DNA from 3 places in the Vibrio pelagius genome. Region 3 is predicted to be linked to each of the others. Evidence: predicted binding sites of a transcription regulator. Region 3 holds the regulator's gene; each other region holds the start of a gene.
What was found. The regulator PurR, encoded in region 3, represses purine synthesis genes. The targets are predictions, from matches to a motif close to TNANGNAAACGTTTNCNTNA.

Region 1: a site for PurR is predicted at 3,832-3,851, ahead of vsple_RS09785 (NupC/NupG family nucleoside CNT transporter). Genes of this name have one in related genera too.
Region 2: a site for PurR is predicted at 1,833-1,852, ahead of pckA (phosphoenolpyruvate carboxykinase (ATP)). Genes of this name have one in related genera too.

What each region holds. Positions count from the first base shown of each region.
Region 1 covers NZ_AP025503.1:2,262,056-2,269,704, reverse strand. The annotation lists gene minD (septum site-determining protein MinD) at 1-380, opposite strand, end outside; gene minC (septum site-determining protein MinC) at 401-1,063, opposite strand; gene vsple_RS09800 (YcgL domain-containing protein) at 1,285-1,575, shown strand; gene vsple_RS09795 (lytic murein transglycosylase) at 1,608-2,600, shown strand; gene vsple_RS09790 (LysR family transcriptional regulator) at 2,748-3,692, shown strand; gene vsple_RS09785 (NupC/NupG family nucleoside CNT transporter) at 3,900-5,099, shown strand; gene folD (bifunctional methylenetetrahydrofolate dehydrogenase/methenyltetrahydrofolate cyclohydrolase FolD) at 5,220-6,080, opposite strand; tRNA gene vsple_RS09775 (tRNA-Arg) at 6,291-6,367, shown strand; gene vsple_RS09770 (CsgG/HfaB family protein) at 6,450-7,286, opposite strand; gene vsple_RS09765 (curli assembly protein CsgF) at 7,303-7,649, opposite strand, start outside.
Region 2 covers NZ_AP025503.1:112,988-120,636, forward strand. The annotation lists gene pckA (phosphoenolpyruvate carboxykinase (ATP)) at 35-1,660, opposite strand; gene hslO (Hsp33 family molecular chaperone HslO) at 1,998-2,876, opposite strand; gene hslR (ribosome-associated heat shock protein Hsp15) at 2,895-3,281, opposite strand; gene gspC (type II secretion system protein GspC) at 3,597-4,493, shown strand; gene gspD (type II secretion system secretin GspD) at 4,535-6,556, shown strand; gene gspE (type II secretion system ATPase GspE) at 6,556-7,649, shown strand, end outside.
Region 3 covers NZ_AP025503.1:1,156,412-1,164,060, reverse strand. The annotation lists gene cmoM (tRNA uridine 5-oxyacetic acid(34) methyltransferase CmoM) at 1-561, opposite strand, end outside; gene elyC (envelope biogenesis factor ElyC) at 677-1,552, shown strand; gene torR (two-component system response regulator TorR) at 1,673-2,386, opposite strand; gene torD (molecular chaperone TorD) at 2,643-3,290, shown strand; gene purR (HTH-type transcriptional repressor PurR) at 3,612-4,616, shown strand; cyclic di-GMP riboswitch class I at 4,788-4,872, shown strand; gene vsple_RS05235 (TfoX/Sxy family DNA transformation protein) at 5,001-5,591, shown strand; gene vsple_RS05230 (TVP38/TMEM64 family protein) at 5,716-6,396, shown strand; gene vsple_RS05225 (putative signal transducing protein) at 6,410-6,730, shown strand; gene vsple_RS05220 (alpha/beta fold hydrolase) at 6,857-7,649, opposite strand, start outside.

The DNA of each region.
Region 1 (7,649 bases), 1.1 Mb from region 3:
TGCTCAATACCTGCTGGAGAGTCACAGATGATGAAGTCGAAGCCCATGTCATCTAGCTCATCAAATACACGACGAACACCGTCTTTAGTGAGCGCATCTTTATCGCGAGTTTGAGAGGCTGGAAGAATGTATAGATTGTCGGTGCGCTTGTCTTTGATCATCGCTTGATTCAGAGTCGCTTCACCATTGATAACGTTGACGAAATCGTAAACGACACGACGCTCACAGCCCATGATAAGATCGAGGTTACGCAGACCAATATCAAAGTCGATAACCGCTGTTTTCTTTCCTTTCAACGCTAAACCTGAGGCAATAGCTGCACTGGAGGTCGTTTTACCTACACCGCCTTTACCTGACGTTACAACGATAATGCGTGCCATTATTTTTTCCTTTTATTTCTTTATAGTGCGAGTACGTCAACACGTAGTACGTCGTTGTCCATGCTGAACATGGTCTTCTTCTGCCAGTACTCGCTTTCAATTTGATCGCTGAGCCAGTAGTTGCCTGCAATGGAAACCAGCTCGGCTTGTAAATCGTTACAGATAATCTTTGCTTCAGTTTGACCGCTTGCGCCTGCAATTGCGCGGCCGCGTAATGTGCCATGAATATGAATACTGCCATCCGCAATCACTTCCGCTCCAGCACTGACGTGACTCAAAATTAATAGGTCACCATCTTTAGCATAGACCTGTTGTCCAGAACGAATCGGAGTTCTTACCACTTTTGTGGGCGCCATCTTAGCTGGAGCCTGTGAAGGGGACTTGCTCGCCGTCATCACAGCGAAACCAGCTTCTTTTGCTAGGTTTTGCATGCGCTTATCAGAACAACCCGTCACGCCGACAGGGATCATACCTGCTTGAGAGATGCCGTTTTTAAGTTGAAGGAAGTCTATATCACTAGCAACTTGACTGATGTTAATGACCACAGGAGCTGCAGCAAAAAAGTTTGGTGCTTGGTCGACTTTTTCTTGAAGGAATGACGCTGCATTTTCGACGTTATCATCGGATAAGTGCAAAACAGATAGCGTAAAGCTGCTACCTTTTAAATCTGGGTTACTAGACATCGAAAACTACAGGACCTCAATAACGGTTGGCTACAATTTCTTTCATCTTTACGATAAAGGGCATTGCCTGAAACTAGGTTTATCATGTTATATTCCCAGACCAAGCACAGCAAGTGATCTTGTTGTCAAATGGACGTTTTGTTCCCAATATTTCACCAACATAAACTATTGATCTCGCATGTGAGAGTTTTGTAGTCATAAACAGTTAAAAAAGGTTTGTCATGCTGTGTTCTATATATAAAAGCTCAAAAAAAGAAGGAACATACCTTTATATCCCTAAAAAGGATGATTTTTCACAAGTTCCTGACGCATTGATGGAAATGTTTGGTAAACCTACCTTCGTAATGGTCATCAAGATGGATGGTCGTAAACTGGCGCAAGTGAACATCGATAAAGTTCGTGAGTCTTTAGAAACCGACGGCTTCTTTTTACAATTGCCGCCACCACCAGTGAATGAACTTGAGTTGTACAAGGAGCGTAAAGCTCAACAAAACACTCAAGATGAAGAGTAGTCGTACTCACCTTATTCAGGGAGGAATGATCGTTGAGTAAATTATCGCAAACCCTAATTACCGTGTCGGCGTTGTTGGCTGGCAGTGCAGTGGCTCCGTTACACGCTAACGAGTTGAGTTTTGAGCAGTTTGTTGAAAAGCTAAAACAGCAGGGCTCAGAGCAAGGCATCTCTCAATCGATCATCGACCAAGCTTTTGATGGCGTGACATTTAAACCGCGTGCAGTGAAGGCGGATAAAAATCAGCCAGAGAAAAAACTGACGCTCGACGAGTACATCCCAAGAGCGGTTCCTGCTTGGAAGGTGAAACAAGCGCAGTCGCTTTACGATAAGCACTATACGGAGTTGAAACGCATCGGTGACGAGTATGGTGTTCAACCTCGCTTTATCGTTGCATTATGGGGCGTCGAGAGTAACTTTGGTACTTTTACGGGCAATTATCGTGTTATTGACGCGCTAACAACCCTGGCTTACGAAGGTCGTCGCGAGGCGTTCTTTACCAAAGAAGCGATGGCAGCACTGACCATTCTTGAAGAGGGACATATTGAGCCTCAAGACATGAAAGGGTCATGGGCTGGAGCGATGGGGCAACCTCAGTTTATGCCAAGCTCTTTTCTAGCTTATGCGGCGGATGGTAATGGTGACGGTAAGAAAGATATCTGGAATACCGAAGCCGATGTTTTTGCTTCAGCAGCGAATTATCTGAGCCAGTCTGGTTGGGATGATAAGTACACATGGGGAAGGCAGGTTAAAGTGCCTGCGAATATCTCTTTAGATATACAGGGCCGCTCGGAAGAGAAAGGTAAGTACCTTCAAGAGTGGTCAAAACTGGGTATTACGCGCTTTGATGGCAGCCCACTGCCCAAGCTTGATGAAGATATTAAAGCTTGGCTGATCATGCCAGACGACCAAACCGGGCGCTCTTATTTGGTTTACAACAACTACAATGTACTGATGAAGTGGAATCGTTCGTACTACTTTGCACTGGCAGTGAGTCACCTCGCTGATCGAATTAAGTTTAAATAGCTCAAGTTTAAACACATTGGCCAAGGCAAAGTGGCGCAAGCCAACAGATTAAAAAGGACTCTTCGGAGTCCTTTTGTTTTGGTGTTTTCAGATAAATGGTCTTTTTAGAATAGGCCGTTTCTTAAAGATAGATAGAGGGCAAGCGGAGTGTTAACAGACAGAGCGGCGCAAATGGTGATCTTTCACGCCTTGATCAAACACGGTGGTTTCACTAATGCAGCGAAGAGTCTCAATGTATCGGTATCACACATCAGTAAGCAGATTGCACTGTTGGAAGACAACATTGGGATTAAACTGGTTCAGCGTACGACACGTAGCCTAACGCTGACCGGAGCAGGCGAAGTGTTTTATCAGCACTGTGAGCAGTTATTTGGCACGCTTAAAGCTGCGCAAATGGATATGGAGAGTCAGCGCGATGATGTCTCCGGTAAGTTGCGAGTTGGGATCTCTCAATCGTTTGGTACTTTGCATGTCATTCCCGCTATCGATCAGTTGCGTCAGCTCTATCCACAGCTCAAAGTCGAGATTCACCTGTTCGATTATAAAGTGGATATGATTGAAGAGCGTTTGGATCTGTGGATCACCAATAATGAAGAATTGCCAGAAGGGTATATTGCCCAGCGATTAGCAGACAGCCAGTTTGTGGTGGCGGCATCACCGGATTATTTGATCAAAGCCGGCACACCAAGTTGCCCTTCGGAGCTGAGCGACCACAACTGTCTTATCTATCGTAGCCGTGAGCGTGATTACACCTCTTGGGCGTTCGATAACGGACAAGAAAGTTTATGTGTCACCGTAAGTGGTGATTACTCTGTCGATCTCGCAGAGGCGGTAAGAGACGCGGCTGTGGCAGGGTGGGGAATTGCTTATCTTGCGACTTACCTCGTCAAAGAGGAGTTTCGTAGTGGGCAATTGATTCAAGTCTTGCCGGAATGGAAAGCGAGCCAAATCATGCCATTTTTTGCCGTGTATCCGAGCCGCAAGAACATGCCGAAAAAACTATCGACCGTGATTGAGTTTCTTAAACAGCATATTGGCTCTCCAACTTATTGGGATCAAAATCTGAAAACTTGTGTTGAATTACACCGCTAACTGTCGCTGTTTTTGAAAATATAATTTCCATATGGAAAAAGTATTAAAAACAATCAATATAGTTTCAATTAATTCAATAGGTTAGATATTTCGGGTTAAAATCGCCTGTTGAACCAACATCCATGTAACAACCGCAACTTGCCGCAAACGATTTCCTCTATACAATGCGTCGCCTTTCCTACTACAACTTTTTCAGGTTTGACGCACATGGCATCCCTAATTGGAATCATTACTCTTTTAGTAATCGCTTGGTTACTATCTACGGACAGAAAAAATATTCAGCTGAGAACGGTGTCTCTTGCTTTCCTACTACAAGTTTCTTTTGCACTGCTTGTACTTTACGTGCCTATGGGCAAAGAAGTGCTTAATGGTGTTACAGGAGCAGTGTCGAGCTTAATCAATTATGGTCAAGAAGGTATCGGCTTCCTATTTGGTGGCCTAACCAATAGTGGTTTTGTATTTGCTATCAATGTTCTTGGTATCATTATCTTCTTCTCAGCTTTGATTTCGGGTCTGTACCATATTGGTTTCATGCCAAAAGTGATCAACCTAATTGGCGGCGCATTGCAGAAGCTGCTGGGTACAGGCCGAGCGGAGTCTCTTTCTGCTACGGCGAACATCTTCGTTGGCATGATTGAGGCACCACTGGTGGTTAAGCCTTACCTGAAGCATATGACTGATTCTCAGCTGTTTGCGGTAATGACTTGTGGCTTGGCATCGGTAGCTGGCGGTACATTAGTAGGCTATGCGTCTCTGGGCGTAGATCTGAACTACCTAATTGCAGCGGCATTCATGTCTGCGCCTGCAGGCTTACTGATGGCGAAGATTTTGGTTCCAGGTAGTGCCAATGAGATTCAAGAGAGCATTGAGTCAGATGTAGAAATTCCACGAGCAACCAACGTAGTTGAGGCAATGGCAGATGGGGCTATGTCTGGACTTCGTATTGCAGTCGCAGTGGGTGCAACACTTCTTGCCTTTGTCAGTGTGATTGCAATGCTGAACGGCATGCTAGGTGCAGTTGGAGGTTGGTTCGGCGTGGACCTAAGCTTCGAGCTTATCCTAGGTTATGTGTTTGCACCCGTTGCATGGCTGATTGGTGTGCCATGGAACGAAGCGATTGTTGCGGGCTCACTGATCGGTAACAAGATTGTTGTGAATGAGTTTGTAGCCTTCATCCAGCTGATGGAAGCGAAGGAAGTGTTGAGCGAACACTCTCAAGCTATCGTTACTTTTGCGTTGTGTGGTTTTGCTAACATCTCAACCATGGCGATTCTGATCGGTGGTTTGGGTAGCCTAGTACCAGAGCGTCGCTCATTCATCTCTAAGTACGGCTTCCGCGCGATTTGTGCAGGTGTGTTAGCGAACTTGATGAGTGCTTCGATTGCAGGTGTAGCACTGTCGTTATAATCACTTCCAAGTGATGGGGACTTGAGTGAATAGCTAACAAAAAAAGCCGCGACGGATTATCGCGGCTTTTCATTATTTGAAGCAATGGCTACATGAGATAATAGCGATTTGAGGCAGTGGTTACTTGTTAGAGTGGAACTGCTCGCAAGCGATCATTGTGTTCTCGATAAGGCTTGCAACCGTCATCGGGCCAACACCACCCGGAACTGGAGTGATAAAGCTTGCGCTCTCTTTTGCGACATCATATTCCACGTCACCCACCAATTTGCCTGACTCTAGGCGATTGATACCCACATCGACCACCACGGCACCCTTCTTGATCCACGCTCCCGGAATGAAGTTAGGTTTACCTACCGCAACCACAACAACGTCTGCTTGACGAACGTGACCTTCCAAGTCTTTGGTGAAACGGTGACAAGTCGTGGTCGTACAACCCGCTAGAAGTAGCTCTAGAGTCATAGGGCGACCCACGATGTTTGATGCGCCGACAACAACCGCGTGCTTACCACGTAGGTCGATGTTGTAGCGATCAAGCAGAGTGATGATGCCTTTTGGCGTACAAGAACGTAGCTTAGGGATACGTTGTGCCAGACGGCCAACATTGTATGGGTGGAAACCATCAACGTCTTTTTCTGGCGTTATACGCTCTAGCACGTGTGTGCTATCGATACCGGCAGGAAGAGGTAACTGAACAAGAATACCGTCGATCTCTGGATCTTCGTTCAGTTGGTCAACTAGAGTGAGTAGCTCTTCTTCGGTTGCTGTTGCTGGTAAGTCAAAAGACTTTGATACAAAACCGACTTCTTCACACGCTTTGCGCTTGCTTCCCACATAAACCTGAGAAGCTGGGTCTTCACCCACTAAAACTACCGCTAGGCCCGGAGCTCGCAAGCCTGCTTCAGTACGTGCTTTTACACGTGCAGCAACTTCAGAACGAACGGTTTGAGATATTAGCTTTCCATCAATATTTTGAGCAGTCATGAATTTCCTTAGTAGTGATATTCAAGTTAGTGGCTGATGTTTTGGCGCATTATTCCAGAAAACGTTTTTGATTTCCATCAAGCAAACGTTTGCTTTGCTCTAATTTTCAACACTTATAATGTCTTTGCCCTTTTTTTACCCACTTAGATCAGAATGTTAGATAAAGCCGTTGCTTTACTGATTCGAATTCGTATAATTCTTTCCTGTAGCGCGCCCTTAGCTCAGCTGGATAGAGCACGTCCCTTCTAAGGATGTGGTCGTAGGTTCGAATCCTACAGGGCGTGCCATTATTTTAAAAGGCCTGACAGCTTATTAAGTTGTCAGGCCTTTGTCGTTTTAGGGGCGGTATAAAACAGTAATATGGATTACTTAAAGTATGTCTGTGCTTGCGTCAGAATAACGAGAGATGATTGGGTTCTGCATTGCACTAGGGTCACCAGGCGACCACATACCACGTTTCATTCCTTGAACGATTAAGTGGATCACGGCTGCATCTATTGCTGACATCACAGCAATATTCACGGGTTCATTTTGACTATAGCCCATCTCAACTTCTAGTAACTCTTTGTAGTCAACAAAGCGAAAAGCCCCGAAGCCGATCTCATGTGAAGAAATGGTTTTGGTTGTGGTTACGCTCAAAAGAACCTGTCCAGTTCGAACATCAACTGCTCTTAGGTTAACCGTGACTTGATCCGTTCTGTATTGCCCTGAGCCACCAATACCTAAATACTTTGCACCTGCGCCTCCGGTAACAATGTTCGAATCGTAAGCGACGATCCCGCCTTCGATAACAATGTTTGCGGAGCTCAAAGACGATAAGTCTGCGCCATGATTATTCACAACCTTATCTTTTTTCTGAGCTGCTCGAATGATCTTACGTTCCGTTAATAAATTCTGAAGCCCTTCACGCTCAAGTGGGATAAACCATCGTGAATCAATCAGTGCCGTTGTGAGCAGTGATGTTCCTCCCTGTGGCACCGCTGTTGAGAAGTTACTGTTGGGTTGAGGTTTGTATTGCCCGGTTTGATCTCTGAAATCATACACTGAGACCAAAATTTTACCGCGTGGTAGTGGCAACGAAATGAGGTCGACATACGTTGTTCCCCTCGGCATCAGCTTAGGTGATTCAGAAGTCTCTGGGATTTGCATAGAGTAAGAGCATCCTCCTAACACAAAGGTTAGGAAGACGATAATCATCGATTTCATAACATAACCCTTGTGATTAGAGGTCTGGGTTTAGTCCCGATACGCTAATTTCTGTTGATTCGCCGGTCGCTTTATCCACTATCTGAACGAGTAAAGATCCAGAATCATCAACAATATTGAGGAAAAAGTCGTCCGTTTCTAATTGTCCAGTGTTACCGTTCCCCACATCAGCAAGCAACTGACTTATCAAACGAGACTCTAAGCTGGATGCTAGGCGATCTAGTGCGGATTCTTGTTCTCCGAAAAAGTCCCTAGCATTTGGGTCTTCAAAATCATTGATTGCATTAGCATGGTTAAACAGATGAGAGCTATTTAAAGCATTTCCACCAAAACTTGGGTTTACGGGCGTATAGACCAATTCGC
Region 2 (7,649 bases), 1.0 Mb from region 3:
CCTTATGACTTTGTCCTCAGAGCAGAGTGAACAATTAATCCAGTTGTGGGCCTGCAGCAACAAGCGCTTTACCTTCGTCGTTGTCGGTGTACTTATCAAAGTTGTTGATGAAGCGCTCCGCAAGGTCTTTCGCTTTGCTTTCCCACTGTAGTGGATCTGTGTAAGTATCACGTGGATCTAGGATTGTTGGGTCAACATCGTGCAGTGCTAGCGGTACTTCTAGGTTAAACATAGGGATTACCTTAGTTTCTGCATCGTCGATTGAGCCATCTAGGATTGCGTCGATGATACCGCGAGTATCTTGGATAGAGATACGCTTACCACTGCCGTTCCAACCTGTGTTCACTAGGTAGGCTTCTGCGCCAACCGCTTCCATACGTTTTACTAGTACTTCTGCATACTTGGTTGGGTGTAGTGTTAGGAACGCTGCGCCAAACGCTGCAGAGAATGTTGGCGTTGGCTCAGTGATACCACGTTCAGTGCCCGCTAGTTTTGCTGTGAAGCCAGATAGGAAGTGGTACTTCGTTTGCTCTGGAGTCAGCTTAGAAACTGGTGGAAGAACGCCAAATGCATCCGCAGTTAGGAAGATAACTTTCTTCGCGTGGCCCGCTTTTGAAACTGGCTTAACGATGTTATCGATGTGGTGGATTGGGTAAGAAACACGAGTGTTTTCTGTTTTAGAGCCATCATCGAAATCGATAGAGCCATCACCACGTACTGTTACGTTCTCTAGCAGAGCATCACGACGGATTGCGTTGTAGATCTCTGGTTCTGCTTCTTTTGATAGGCGAATAGTCTTCGCGTAACAGCCACCTTCGAAGTTGAAGATACCGTCATCATCCCAACCGTGCTCATCGTCACCAATAAGTTCACGTTTAGGGTCTGTAGATAGCGTTGTTTTACCTGTACCTGATAGACCGAAGAATACCGCTACGTCGCCTTTCTCGCCCACGTTTGCGCTACAGTGCATTGAAGCGATGCCTTGCAGTGGAAGCAGGTAGTTCATCATGGCGAACATGCCTTTCTTCATCTCACCGCCGTACCAAGTACCACCGATGATTTGTACACGCTCCGTCAGATTAAACGCAACAAAGTTTTCAGAGTTTAGGCCGTGTTCTTGCCATTTCGGGTTGGTTGTTTTCGCGCCGTTCATAACGACGAAGTCTGGTTCAAATGTTGCCAGCTCTTCTTCGGTTGGGCGGATAAACATATTCTTAACGAAGTGCGCTTGCCACGCCACTTCAGTGATAATACGTACGCTTAGACGCGTATCAGGGTTAGCACCACAGTAACCGTCAATGACAAATAGGCGTTTGCCAGATAGCTGTGTCGTTACGAGCTCTTTCAGATCGTTCCACACTTCAGTGGTAATCGCTTTGTTGTCATTCTTACCTTGATCCGACCACCACATGGTATCGCGAGTCGTATCGTCTTTAACAATGTACTTATCTTTTGGTGAGCGGCCAGTAAAGATACCAGTGTCAACAGCAACAGCACCTAGTTCGGTCACTACGCCTTTTTCGTAGCCCTCTAAGCCTGGAAGCGTTTCTTCCACGAATAACTGCTCGTAACTTGGGTTACGCAGCACTTCAGTTACGCCAGTAATTCCGTGTTTAGTAAGATCGATTTGTGCAGCCTTTGTATGTTCCATAACGGTCATAGGTGCTCCTTGTAGGATATTTTGTAGGGATTTTGTATTAATTTTTTGTTGTTATCTGCTCACCATGCTAGCAACGAGACATGGGGGAAACAGGGATATAGCTCAAAAATTATCCATATTTTCCGTGGGGTTTTAAGTGTCTCGTCACATATTGGCCCAACTAGTCTATCCTGTACGCAAACCTTTGCGCTAGGGGCTTGAACATTATTAATTGATTAAAATTAAGCAGTGATTTTATTACGAGATGTTACGGGATTTGCGCCAATTTGATCACAAAAAAGGTCAGCTTTGCGCTGACCTTTTTGGTTTAAATTACGTGTTTTTAGAACGACGTAAATTAATGAACCGTATTGTCGCCTTTATCTGTCGCTTCTGCGAACAGAGCATCAACATCGCTCTTGTCGAATGCGTAGCTTGTGCCACAGTAATCACAGTGAAGTGAAACGCTACCTTCAGTGCTGATGATGCTGTAAATCTCTTCTTGATCTACTGTCACGATAGCGGCACCGCTGCGTTCACGAGAACAACCACAGAAGAACTCTACAGGTTGTGGAGTGAACAGTTGTACTTTTTCTTGGTTGTACAAGCGGTATAGAAGCTCGTTCGCTTCTAAAGTGAATAGCTCTTCATTTTTTACTGTTGCCGTGAGCTGCTCTAGGTGTTCAAAATCGTCTGGTGTACCCGTGCCGTCTGGCATCACTTGCAGAAGCATACCTGCTGCATGTGGTTTACCTTCGTGTTCGCCAGTGCGTAGCCATAGGCGTGTCTTAAGCTGCTCAGAGTTTGCGAAGTAGCCTTCAAGAACGTCTGCTAGTGTGTCGCCTTCTAGTGCTACGATACCTTGGTAACGCTCACCTTTCTTAGGATCGATAGTGATCACTAGGTAGCCTTTACCCATTAGGTCATGCAGGCTTGCATCATCAGCGATGTCGCCTTCGAAACGTGCGACGCCACGGATCTTTTGGTCGTGATCGCCGTTGATTACTGCTAGAGAAACTGGGCCATCACCTTGCAGTTGCATAGTGATAGAGCCTTCAAACTTTAGAGTCGCAGTAAGAAGAGTCGTTGAAACTAATAGCTCACCAAGAAGCTTTTGAATAGCCGCTGGGTATTCCTTGCTAGAAATAATTTGTTGGTACGCTTCGTCCAGTTGTACCAATTCACCACGTACCGATAGGTCTTCAAATAGGTAGCGATTTAAAACATTGTTTGCCATTTGGCGGTTCCTTCTAGCTTATTGATGCTTGAACTTGATGATGTCACGACGTTGCTTTTTGTCAGGACGGCGTTCAGGGCTTGGGTTATGTGCATGTAATTTACGCTGTTGGGCGTGTGCTTCACGCTTTGCCAAGCTTTCTTTCGTTTCGGTATAAAGGGTTTGGGCTTCTGGAGCTCCACGACGTTGATCCGAAATTTTATCGATCGTGACCGTCTTTTCCTCATTGCCTTGACGCAGTGAAATCACCGCCCCAAGTTCTACGATTTTGCTTGGTTTGCTGCGTTGACCATTATAGTGGACTTTACCACCATCGACCATATTACGAGCGATAGAGCGAGTTTTGTAAAAGCGTGCTGCCCACAACCATTTATCTAGTCTGACAGCTTCATTAGCAGGTTTCATATGGCGCTGTGCCTTTTAAGTGAAAAAATGAATGTGGTTAACTGAGTAAAATCAGTTCGCAACTTGTCTTAGATGATGCTTATCACATTTGGTAGAAGCTAAAGTGGTGGCAAATGTGTTTTTTTTCAAGGCATACTGCAAAATAGCTCACGTTATGACTTTTTATGCGTAGGCTATGATATAGTTTTGGATCCTATGCCAAATCAGTAATTGGCGTAGCGTTTATGTACAAAAAAGCTGAGAGCTTAATGATTTAGCGCTCTCATCTTCACAAAAGGGTTTAGGCAAGTGAAGTTATTGGAGCTCAAAAATCGCATGGGAAATTCTCCTTTGTTGAGCCGCTTAATAGAGAATGGATTTGTATTTCAGCAAAAGCTGAGCCTGATAACCTGTTGTGTATTGATTGCCATTTCTGCATGGATACTGGGTCAGTTGGCCTGGTTGATTGACCCTGCAGACCAGTCAATTACACCTTGGAAAGCGCAAGCCTCGTCATCTTCTCGACCACAATCTACGCTCGATATCTCCTCCCTCCAGAAGAGCAATCTTTTTGGTGAATATCGTGCTGAAACACCAAAAGTGGTTAAGCAACCCGTTATACAAGACGCTCCTAAGACGCGACTCAACCTCGTGTTGGTGGGGGCTGTTGCGAGCTCAGATCCGCAGCGTAGCCTTGCCGTGATTGCCAACCGTGGTCAACAAGCGACTTACGGTATTAGCGAAGAGATAGAAGGGACACGTGCCAAGCTTAAAGCGGTGTTGATTGATCGTGTGATCATTGATAACTCAGGCCGCGATGAAACTTTGATGCTAGAAGGTCTCGAATACAAACGCTTGTCGGTTTCAGAACCAGCGAAGCCTCGCGCTTCGGCATCGGTGCGTGGTAATAATCCAGGTTCTGCGGAAGAGAAGCTTGAAGAGATTAAAGCGACGATCACCAAAGACCCGCAACAAATCTTCCAGTATGTGCGTCTTTCGCAAGTGAAACGCGACGGCAATGTGATTGGCTATCGAGTCAGTCCAGGAAAAGATCCCGAACTTTTTGAATCAGTTGGGCTCCAAAGTGGGGACATCGCGACTCAGCTTAATGGACAAGACCTGACTGATCAGGCTGCTATGGGCACTATTTTTAGTTCTATTTCTGATTTGACCGAACTTAACTTAGTGGTTGAAAGAGACGGACAGCAGCATGACATTTATATCGAATTTTAAAACATGTCGCTTAGTGAGAAGCGAGAGTGTAGGAGTAGTACGTGAAGCATTGGTTTAAGAAAAGTGCATGGTTATTAGCAGGAAGCTTGATCTGCACACCAGCAGCCATCGCTAATGATTTTAGTGCCAGCTTTAAAGGCACTGATATTCAAGAGTTTATTAATATTGTTGGCCGTAACCTAGAGAAGACGATCATCGTTGACCCATCGGTGCGTGGCAAGATTGATGTGCGCAGTTATGACGTACTCAACGAAGAACAGTATTACAGCTTCTTCCTCAATGTTCTGGAAGTTTACGGCTACGCCGTGGTTGAGATGGAATCGGGCGTACTGAAGATCATCAAAGCTAAAGACTCTAAAACATCTGCTATTCCTGTGGTCGGCGACCGCGACAATATTCAAGGCGATAGCGTGGTGACGCGCGTGGTGACGGTGCGAAATGTTTCTGTTCGTGAGCTTTCGCCACTACTGCGTCAACTGAATGACAATGCAGGCGCGGGTAACGTCGTCCACTACGACCCTGCCAACATCATCCTAATTACTGGTCGAGCAGCGGTTGTGAACCGTCTTGCTGAAATCATTCAGCGTGTTGACCAAGCGGGTGATAAAGAGATTGAAGTGGTAGAGCTGAAGAATGCTTCCGCTGCCGAGATGGTTCGTATCGTTGATGCGCTCAACAAAACCACTGATGCGAAAAACACACCCGCTTTCCTCCAGCCTAAGCTGGTAGCGGATGAGCGAACCAACGCTATTCTGATTTCCGGTGATCCTAAAGTTCGCAACCGACTAAGAAGGCTGATTGAGCAACTCGATGTTGAGATGGCAACGAAAGGCAACAACCAAGTTGTCTATTTGAAGTACGCGAAAGCAGAAGACTTAGTCGATGTGCTTAAGGGTGTATCAGATAACTTGCAGTCAGAGAAGCAGAGTTCAAGTAAAAATCGTAGCAGCAATCGTGACCAAGTGATGATTTCTGCACACGCAGGAACGAACTCGTTGGTGATCACCGCGCAACCCGACATCATGAAAGCGCTGCAAGATGTGATTGCCCAGTTAGATATTCGCCGTGCTCAAGTGCTGATTGAAGCTCTGATTGTCGAAATGGCAGAGGGTGATGGAGTCAACTTGGGTGTGCAATGGGGTAACCTTGAAACAGGCGCGATGATCCAATACAGCAATACCGGTGCGTCGATTGGTAGCGTAATGATTGGTCTAGAGGAAGCTGAGGATCAAACAAGTACTGAATACTACACTGATAATAATGGCAACCGAGTTCCATATGATGTAACTGAACCGGGCGATTACTCAACACTGGCTTCAGCACTCTCTGGTGTAAACGGCGCTGCAGTAAGCGTAGTGATGGGCGATTGGACGGCACTGATCAGTGCGGTTGCGACCGATTCCAACTCGAATATTTTATCTTCTCCAAGTATTACCGTTATGGATAACGGGGAAGCCTCTTTCATTGTTGGTGAGGAGGTTCCGGTACTGACTGGCTCTACGGCGGGCTCAAGCAACGATAACCCGTTCCAAACCGTGGATCGTAAAGAAGTCGGTATCAAGCTGAAAGTTGTTCCACAAATTAACGAAGGCGACTCAGTTCAACTGAATATTGAACAAGAAGTCTCTAACGTTTTGGGTGCTAACGGTGCTGTCGACGTACGTTTTGGCAAGCGTCAATTAAATACTTCTGTGATTGTTCAAGACGGCCAAATGCTGGTACTGGGCGGTCTGATCGATGAGCGCGCACTAGAGAGTGAATCGAAAGTGCCACTACTGGGTGACATTCCGGTGCTTGGTCACCTGTTTAAGTCAACCAGTACCCAAGTTGAGAAGAAAAACCTAATGGTGTTCATCAAGCCGACCATCATTCGCGATGGTGTGTCCGCGGACGGCATTACCCAACGTAAATATAACTTCATTCGTGCTGAGCAGCTGTTCAAGGCTGAGCAGGGCTTGAAGCTGTTGGATGACGACAATATTCCAGTACTGCCTAAGTTTGGTGAGAGCTTTAACCACCCAGCAGAAATTCAAGCCTTCATCGATCAAATGGAAGAGAAATAATGGCAGAGATGGTTGAGCCTGTTCATCGCTTTCAGCGTTTGCCATTCAGCTTTGCAAACCGCTATAAGATGGTGCTTGAGTATCAGCATCCAGAGCGCCCGCCAGTGCTGTACTATGTAGAGCCGCTTAAATCCGCCGCGATCCTAGAAGTGAGCCGCGTGATAAAAAGTGGCTTTACTCCACAAGCGATTATCTCGGATGAGTTTGAGAAAAAGCTAACCGAAGCTTATCAACGCGATTCATCGGAAGCACGTCAATTGATGGAAGATATCGGCGCTGATAACGACGACTTCTTCTCGTTGGCTGAAGAGCTGCCACAAGATGAAGACTTGTTGGAATCAGAAGATGATGCACCGATCATTAAGCTAATCAATGCGATGCTAGGTGAAGCGATCAAAGAGGGCGCCTCGGATATTCATATCGAAACCTTCGAAAAATCACTCTCGATCCGTTTTCGTATTGATGGCGTGTTACGTGATGTATTGGCACCGAGCCGTAAATTGGCACCTCTGCTGGTATCGCGTGTGAAGGTTATGGCTAAGCTGGATATCGCAGAAAAACGTGTCCCACAAGATGGTCGTATTTCACTGCGTATCGGTGGTCGTGCCGTGGATGTGCGTGTATCGACCATGCCGTCTTCGCACGGTGAGCGTGTGGTAATGCGTCTACTTGATAAGAATGCGACCCGTCTTGACCTGCACAGCTTAGGCATGACAGCGCAAAATCACGAGAACTTCCGCAAACTGATTCAACGTCCGCATGGGATTATCTTGGTAACCGGCCCAACCGGTTCTGGTAAATCGACGACCTTGTATGCGGGCTTGCAAGAGCTGAACAGCAATGAGCGCAACATACTTACTGTTGAAGACCCGATTGAATTTGATATCGATGGCATTGGTCAAACTCAGGTAAACCCTAAGGTTGATATGACCTTTGCTCGCGGCCTAAGGGCGATTCTTCGTCAAGACCCAGACGTGGTAATGATTGGTGAGATTCGTGACTTAGAAACGGCAGAGATTGCGGTTCAGGCATCTTTGACGGGTCACTTGGTAATGTCGACCCTGCACACCAACACAGCGGTTGGTGCGATTAC
Region 3 (7,649 bases):
TTTTTGGGGTTGCAGCTTAAACCGTTTTCGATGTGGCATCCCATTTAATACATGAGGAATATTGCCACAAATCACATTTTTGAGGACTAATCCGTGATGGTTGTAAAACATAATTGATGCCACGCCACCCGGCTTCACTTGCTTAAGCAGGATATCCAAAGCCTCTTTTGGATCAGCTAACCACTCCATTACAGCATGAAACATCACCATATCCACTGGCTCTTCTATATGCTGTGCAATATTTTGAACCGGAGAATGAATGAATCGATACTGTTCAAGCAAGCCGGCTTTATCAATATCTTGCTGTGCCAATTTCAGCATTTCAGAAGAGAGATCACACAGCGACACTTTATGCCCCAAGCTAGCTATCTTTTGCGACATCTGCGCTAAACCACCTCCAGCATCCAGAATGTGCAAAGGTGTTTCTTCGGTTTTAAATGTGCTTAACGCTTGCTTTAAATCTTCCCATACGATGATCTGACGGATCTCTCCTTTGTCAGAGCCGTAAATATTTTTTGCAAATTTGTGGGCAATATCGTCGAAATTACGGTCTTCAGTCACAGCTACTTGGGTTATCATGTCCTATCGTGCCTGCTATTCTGTCACAGGAATTTCAGGAATAAAGAGGCGATGTCTCTTTTTAGTACTAAGTGATGTTTTTTCGGACTAATCGGATATGTTTGAGCTGAAAAAAGTAGTGTCTTCACTGTTGATGCCACTGCCAGCAATGTTAATTCTCGCTTTTCTGGGGCTAGCCCTTGTTATGTTCACTACAAAACGTAAAACAGGGTGCCTTATCACGCTCTCTGCACTTTGTGGTATTTTCCTGATCGCGTTCCAACCCGTTTCTAGCCAACTTCTTATGCCAATGGAACGACAACACACCGCATTTTTGCCGACAAATGAATCTATCGACTATGTGATGGTATTGGGTAGTGGCCATGTCGTAGACGACCAAATCCCGCCTACATCTGAACTCAGCCGAACAGGCCTGATGAGATTGAGTGAAGGCATCCGCATTCAACGAATCTATCCCGGTGCTAGATTGATTTTATCTGGCTATGGTGGTGGTACTGAAGTCAGTAATGCACGCATGATGGCGAAGGTTGCCTTGGCCTTGGGTGTGTCTAAACGAGACATTATCCTACTTGAGACAGCTAAAGATACGTGGGAAGAAGCGCGTCAGGCTGCTGCATTTGTGAAAAACAAACGAATGGTACTCGTGACTTCCGCCAGCCATATGCAGCGCGCTCTCAACGAATTTCATGATGCAGGAATGAAGCCGATTCCAGCGCCTACCAATTTTCTGGCTCAAGAAGGCATTGAGCAACCTTGGAACAAGTACATGCCAAAAGCGATCTACTTAGAGCAGACCGAACGATATTGGCATGAAACGATGGGGTTAGTTTGGCAATCATTGCGCGATTGGCTAGATAACCAAAGCACCGAAATGGAAGAGCCAATGATCATCCCCGAACCTTCAATGCTTGAAGAAGAGCTCTCTGCCGCCTCCGATGCACTACCAACAAGTGGCGCACAACCAGCCATTTAATGCTGTATGAAGTGACTTTAAGTCCCTAGACCTTTCAAGCTAATTTCATAAACAAAAAGCCGAGATACTGAATATCTCGGCTTTTTCAATTTCGCTAGTTGAACATTTCAATTCTAGCTGCTAATCGCCTGCAAACATATAGCCTTCACCATGAACCGTCACAAAAATTTGTGGATTCTTTGGATCAAACTCCATCTTAGCACGCATACGACGAATCAATACGTCGATGGTACGATCGTTTGGTGCATCAACGCGGTGGCTAATCATATTTAAGATTCGCTCACGACTTAAAACCTGGTTAGGGTATGACGACAGAGCAACCAATAACTCATATTCAGCTTTGGTCAATTTCACTGGCTCACCGTTTTTACTCAGTGCGCGACGTGGAATATCAAACGTCCATTCACCAAAGCGAACGATTGACGCGTCTTCCGCCTGCTCAGTTGCATCTGATGGTGACTTGCGAGCCGCAGAAATTCTCCAAAGTAGGTTTTTCACTCGAACCAATAATTCGCGAAGTTCAAATGGTTTGGTAACATAATCATCTGCGCCCATCTCTAGGCCTACAATTTTGTCGATGCTATCCGTGCGTCCAGTAACTAAAATAATCCCAATGTCTGATTGACTGCGTAATTCGCGAGTTAGCATCAATCCATCTTCGCCTGGTAAGTTGATGTCCAGCATAATGAGATCTACGTTATTTTCTTCTAAAACATTTCTCATTTGAGCGCCGCTTTCTGCTTCGCTTACTGTGTAACCCTCATTCTGGAAATATCCAACTAGCTTACTACGGGTTACCACATCATCTTCAACGACTAATACGTGATAGCTCATCTACACCACTTTTCTTATTTAATAGTTTCAGTGACCATTCTATTCATAACTAGTAACAATTCTAGTAGTAGGTAAGATAAAAGCCAGAAACCTGAATTTTTTTTGATACAAGACAATCTTAAACCTTGCTATTTAACCCCCATCGCAATTCAATATAGGCATTACTACTAACGAGTGACTTTGCAGTTAGCAAATACAAGGGTTAGTAAGCCTTCGTACCGCAGATATTACGAAAGACGATATTAGGATTATTGAGATGAAAGAAACCAAAGCGTTCAATGAACAACGAGCTGAAATCTACTGGTGGCTATCGAGCCTGTTCGCGAAAGAACTGACTCAAGAAGAATTGGACAAATACCACTCGGTTGAGATTCGTTCGTTTTTAACCGGCCTCGGCGACAACGAGACGCTTAAGCCATCAATCAATAACCTAGTAGATACACTTAACCGATTACAGAACCGTGAAGATGCTCAATTAGAGCTTTCATCCGATTTTTGCGAGCTGTTCTTAAAGTCGGATAAGTACGGTGCTCTGCCGTACGCTTCTATTTATCTAGACAAAAGTGGACTACTGAATGCAAAACCAGCTCAAGACATGGAAGCCATCATGGCGTCTTACGGCATCGCCGTAAACCAAGATCTGAAAGAGCCTGCTGACCACCTAGCCATTGAGTTAGATTTCCTGGGTAACATCATTATTCGTTCCAACGACCTTGAGAGTGAACAAGATCTAGAAACGGCTTTCGCTACACAACACGAGTTTGTTGAACGACAGCTCCTTAGTTGGGTTCCACAGTTCGCAGTAAAATGCCGTGAATTTGATGAGTTTGGTTTTTACGCATGTGTTGCAGAATTGCTAGTCGCTTTCTGTAAACTTGATACACAATATTTAGCTGGTGAATAAATTCACTGATGACTAAGGGTACAATTTAGGTAGAATGTGACAACTCACCCAGATTTCTGGGTGAATTTTATTGCGAGTATTTTCTAGTCAGTCTAAAATTGTGACCGCAAACGATAAAATATGAAACATTCTCGAAATGCTATGCTTTAAATTAGCTAAGAGCATTTCGGTGTTAAGACAAGCCGCTCTCATAAGCGGTTTTTTGTTTTTTAGCACTTTAGTACCGAGAGAGCCCTCCATATTCTAAGCTCTTGTTCTGGTAGCTTTAAACGGCTACTTGCTCCGTACTGCTGAGGAAGTAGCTATCAATAGGATAAAGCCATGGCAACTATAAAAGATGTCGCTCGCTTAGCCGGCGTATCAACAACCACCGTTTCTCACGTGATCAACAAGACACGTTTCGTCGCAGAAGCGACTCAAGAAAAAGTAAACAAAGCCGTCGATGAACTAAATTATGCACCAAGTGCTGTTGCTCGTAGCCTGAAATGTAACTCTACGCGCACAATCGGTATGCTAGTGACTCAATCAACCAACCTATTCTTCTCTGAAGTGATCGATGGAGTAGAGAGCTACTGTTACCGTCAAGGCTACACGCTGATTCTATGTAACACAGGTGGTATCTACGAGAAGCAACGCGACTACATCCGAATGCTTGCTGAAAAACGCGTAGACGGCATCTTGGTAATGTGTTCTGACTTAACTGAAGAACTGCGTGAAATGCTTGACCGCCACGCAGACATTCCAAAAGTTGTTATGGACTGGGGCCCAGAGAGTTCACAAGCGGATAAAATCATCGACAACTCAGAAGAAGGTGGCTACCTCGCCACTAAATACCTGGTTGAACGAGGACATGAACGTATCGCTTGTCTAAGTGGACATTTGGATAAAGCGGCATGTGTAGAGCGTATCGCGGGTTATCGCCGTGCTCTTGAGGAAGCAAACATTCAAACAGATGACAGTCTAATTCTTGAAGGTAACTTCGAATGTGACACCGCAGTTATCGCGGCAGATAAAATCGTTGCAATGGAGAATCGCCCGACAGCAGTATTCTGTTTCAACGATACGATGGCACTTGGTCTTATGAGCCGTCTACAACAGCAAGGCATTAAGATCCCAGAAGACATTTCAGTGATTGGTTACGACAATATTGAGCTGGCAGAGTACTTCTCACCACCGTTGACAACTGTTCACCAGCCAAAGCGTCGTGTCGGCAAAAACGCATTTGAAATCTTGTTGGAACGCATTAAAGACAAAGATCACGAAAAACGCGTGTTCGAAATGCATCCAGAGATCATTGAGCGAGCTACAGTTAGAACGTTAAAATAACGTAAACTTTAGAAAAATCTAATAAAACGCACCGCTTGGTGCGTTTTTTTTATTCCGACAAAATAAAAACCTTGTTGCATATAAATACAACAATTAACTGAATTAAGATCACATTTTGGAATAACAAGTGTGAACCTCATTCAACAAAAAACTTTATTCTTCGTTATACAGTCACGCACAGGGCAAATCACTTGAAAGGGTGAGACGCAAAGCCTCCGGCCTAACCCATTATTGGTATGGTAGCGGGGTTACCGATGGCAAAATGCAGTATTTCCTACCTTTAGTAGTAATTTACGGCTTATTGACAATTTTATTGCGACATTTTGCTAATCTCTCGGACCTGCTTATTTGGTGGCGTAATTCAAATACACCGAGATAAACAATATGGATAAACCGATACTCAAGGACTCAATGAAGTTATTTGAGCCACTTGGAAAGATTAAGTCACGCTCAATGTTTGGCGGTTTTGGCCTCTTTGCCGACGACACGATGTTTGCACTGGTCGTTAACAATCAATTACACATTCGAGCTGACAAAAATACTACTTCAAAATTTGAACAACAGGGTTTCGAACCTTACGTATACAAAAAACGCGGATTCCCAGTCGTTACTAAGTATTTTGCTCTTCCAGAAGACCTCTGGCAGACTCAAGAACGTATTATCGAACTGGCAAAAACGTCCCTTGACTGTGCCAAAAAAGAGAAGCAAATCCAATCATCGGCGAAGCCTACACGATTAAAAGATTTGCCCAACCTTCGGCTTGCCACAGAGCGTATGTTGAAAAAAGCAGGCATCGATACCGTCGAGAGCTTGTATGAGTCTGGTTCTGTTAATGCGTACAAAGCAATAAAAGAGTCTCACTCGTCCAGTGTCAGCTTAGAGCTGCTTTGGGCACTTGAAGGTGCCATCAACGGTACTCATTGGTCGGTCATACCTCAACAACGACGCGATGAGCTTATCAACTCTATTAATTAAGTCCAAATCACTTAATTGTCAAAAGCCACATTGATGTGGCTTTTTTTATTTTCTATTGAAAGTTAATCTCTCCTCCTCCTGTCTAACTATACTAACTACAAGCAAAAAATTTAGGGACGCTCTCATGAGTAAGAAAATGATTTTAGGCATAATTTTAGTTGCCACGATAGTGATACTGGCTGTCAACTTTGGCCAGTACTTAACGCTTGAAAATGCCAAGGCTCAACAAGCACTTCTAAACGGCTACATAGAGAGTCATTTTGTTGCAGCAGCAGCAACCTACTTCATTCTCTATGTAATGATTACCGCATTTTCAATTCCAGGTGCCGCGGTGGTTACGCTGCTCGGTGCGGCTCTATTCGGCTTCTGGACCAGTTTGTTACTCGTCTCGTTTGCAAGCACTATAGGTGCAACACTGGCGTTTTTGAGCAGCCGTTTTCTATTACGAGACTGGGTACAAAGTAAATTTGGTGACAAGCTGTCTACCATCAACCAAGGTGTAGAAAAAGACGGGGCATTCTACCTATTCTCTCTACGTTTGATTCCGGTATTCCCATTTTTCTTAATTAACTTACTCATGGGTTTAACACCTATCTCCGTAGGGCGTTACTATTTAACCAGTCAGTTAGGGATGCTTCCTGGCACTGCCGTTTACTTAAACGCAGGTACTCAACTGGCAGAGATCGAATCTCTATCAGGTATCGTATCTCCTTCTGTACTCATCTCTTTTGCACTACTTGGGGTGTTCCCAATCGCCGCAAAATGGATTATGGGTAAGTTTCGTTCGGCACCAATAGTAGAATAGACAAGGAAAGTGGATGAAGATCTTCAGTGCTGCAAACCCAACTGAGGCTCATATAATCTGTGGGCTGCTAGAGAGTGAAAAGATTGCCTGTGAGGTGCGTGGAGAAGGGTTGTTTGGTTTGAAAGGAGAAATCCCCTTCTCTGAGGAAACAGACCCATATGTGTGGCTCTACGAGCCTTCTGACGCGCCTGCGGCATTGAATCTCATTAACGCTTATAAGAAACAACAAGACTCCATCATCTATGAAGAGTGGCGTTGCAGCCAATGTCATGAAATCAATGAAGCCCAATTTGGCTCATGTTGGCAGTGTGGCTCACCCTGCCCTGAAACATGAGTTAGCAAAAGGCGCTTAAAAGTCCAATCTCCAAAAGCTCATTCTCCAAAAAGAAACAGGAAGCATCATAGCTTCCTGTCTTTGTATCTTGCTCGGTGTCGTGAGGGATGCCCCATCACAATCGCACTATTTGATTTGCTTCTGAATAAACGCGATTGAACGCTGATTAAACTCTTCTGGCTGCTCCACGTTACAAACGTGACCACAGTTAGCAATTTCCACCAGCTCGCTCGACTTATGAGCCGCTACCATCTCTTTCACAGGCTTAATGAACATATAGTCACGCTCTCCCATCAGGTACAAAGTTGGTATAGGCAACTCTCGTTCTTTGAAGTAACGCATCAACGGATTAACATCAGCAGTAAGAATAAACCAACGCTTAAACTCTTTCTGACACAACTTTTTCGCTTCACGGATAAAAAGGTGTCTCGACTCTCGCTGGCTCTTTTGCGGCATCACAATGTAAGCAAATAAGCTATAGAGCCACATATAAGGAATAATATGTTTACTGAGGTTTCCGAGTTTAACCAAAACTTGAGAACGTGTATTCAAACGCGTTACAGCGCCACCGAGTACCATCGAACGCACACGTTCCGCAGCCAACTCAGCCACATTTCGCACGATAATGGTTCCAAGAGACATTCCGACAAAATGTGCCGAACGGATCTTGAGGTGATCGAGAACTTTAAGAATATCGAGGGTTACCGCTTTAAAGGTGTATCGGTTGCTGATCAACTCTTTTAAGAGATTGTCAGACTTGCCATGCCCTCTTAGGTCAATCAACAACAAATTAAAGTGCTGTTTGTAAGCTTTGATCTGCTTAAACCAAATGGACGAGCTCCCACCAGCACCGTGGACAAAAACGACCCACTCATCACTGGTCGGGTGATTGAATGTTTTATGGAATAATAAACTCTCA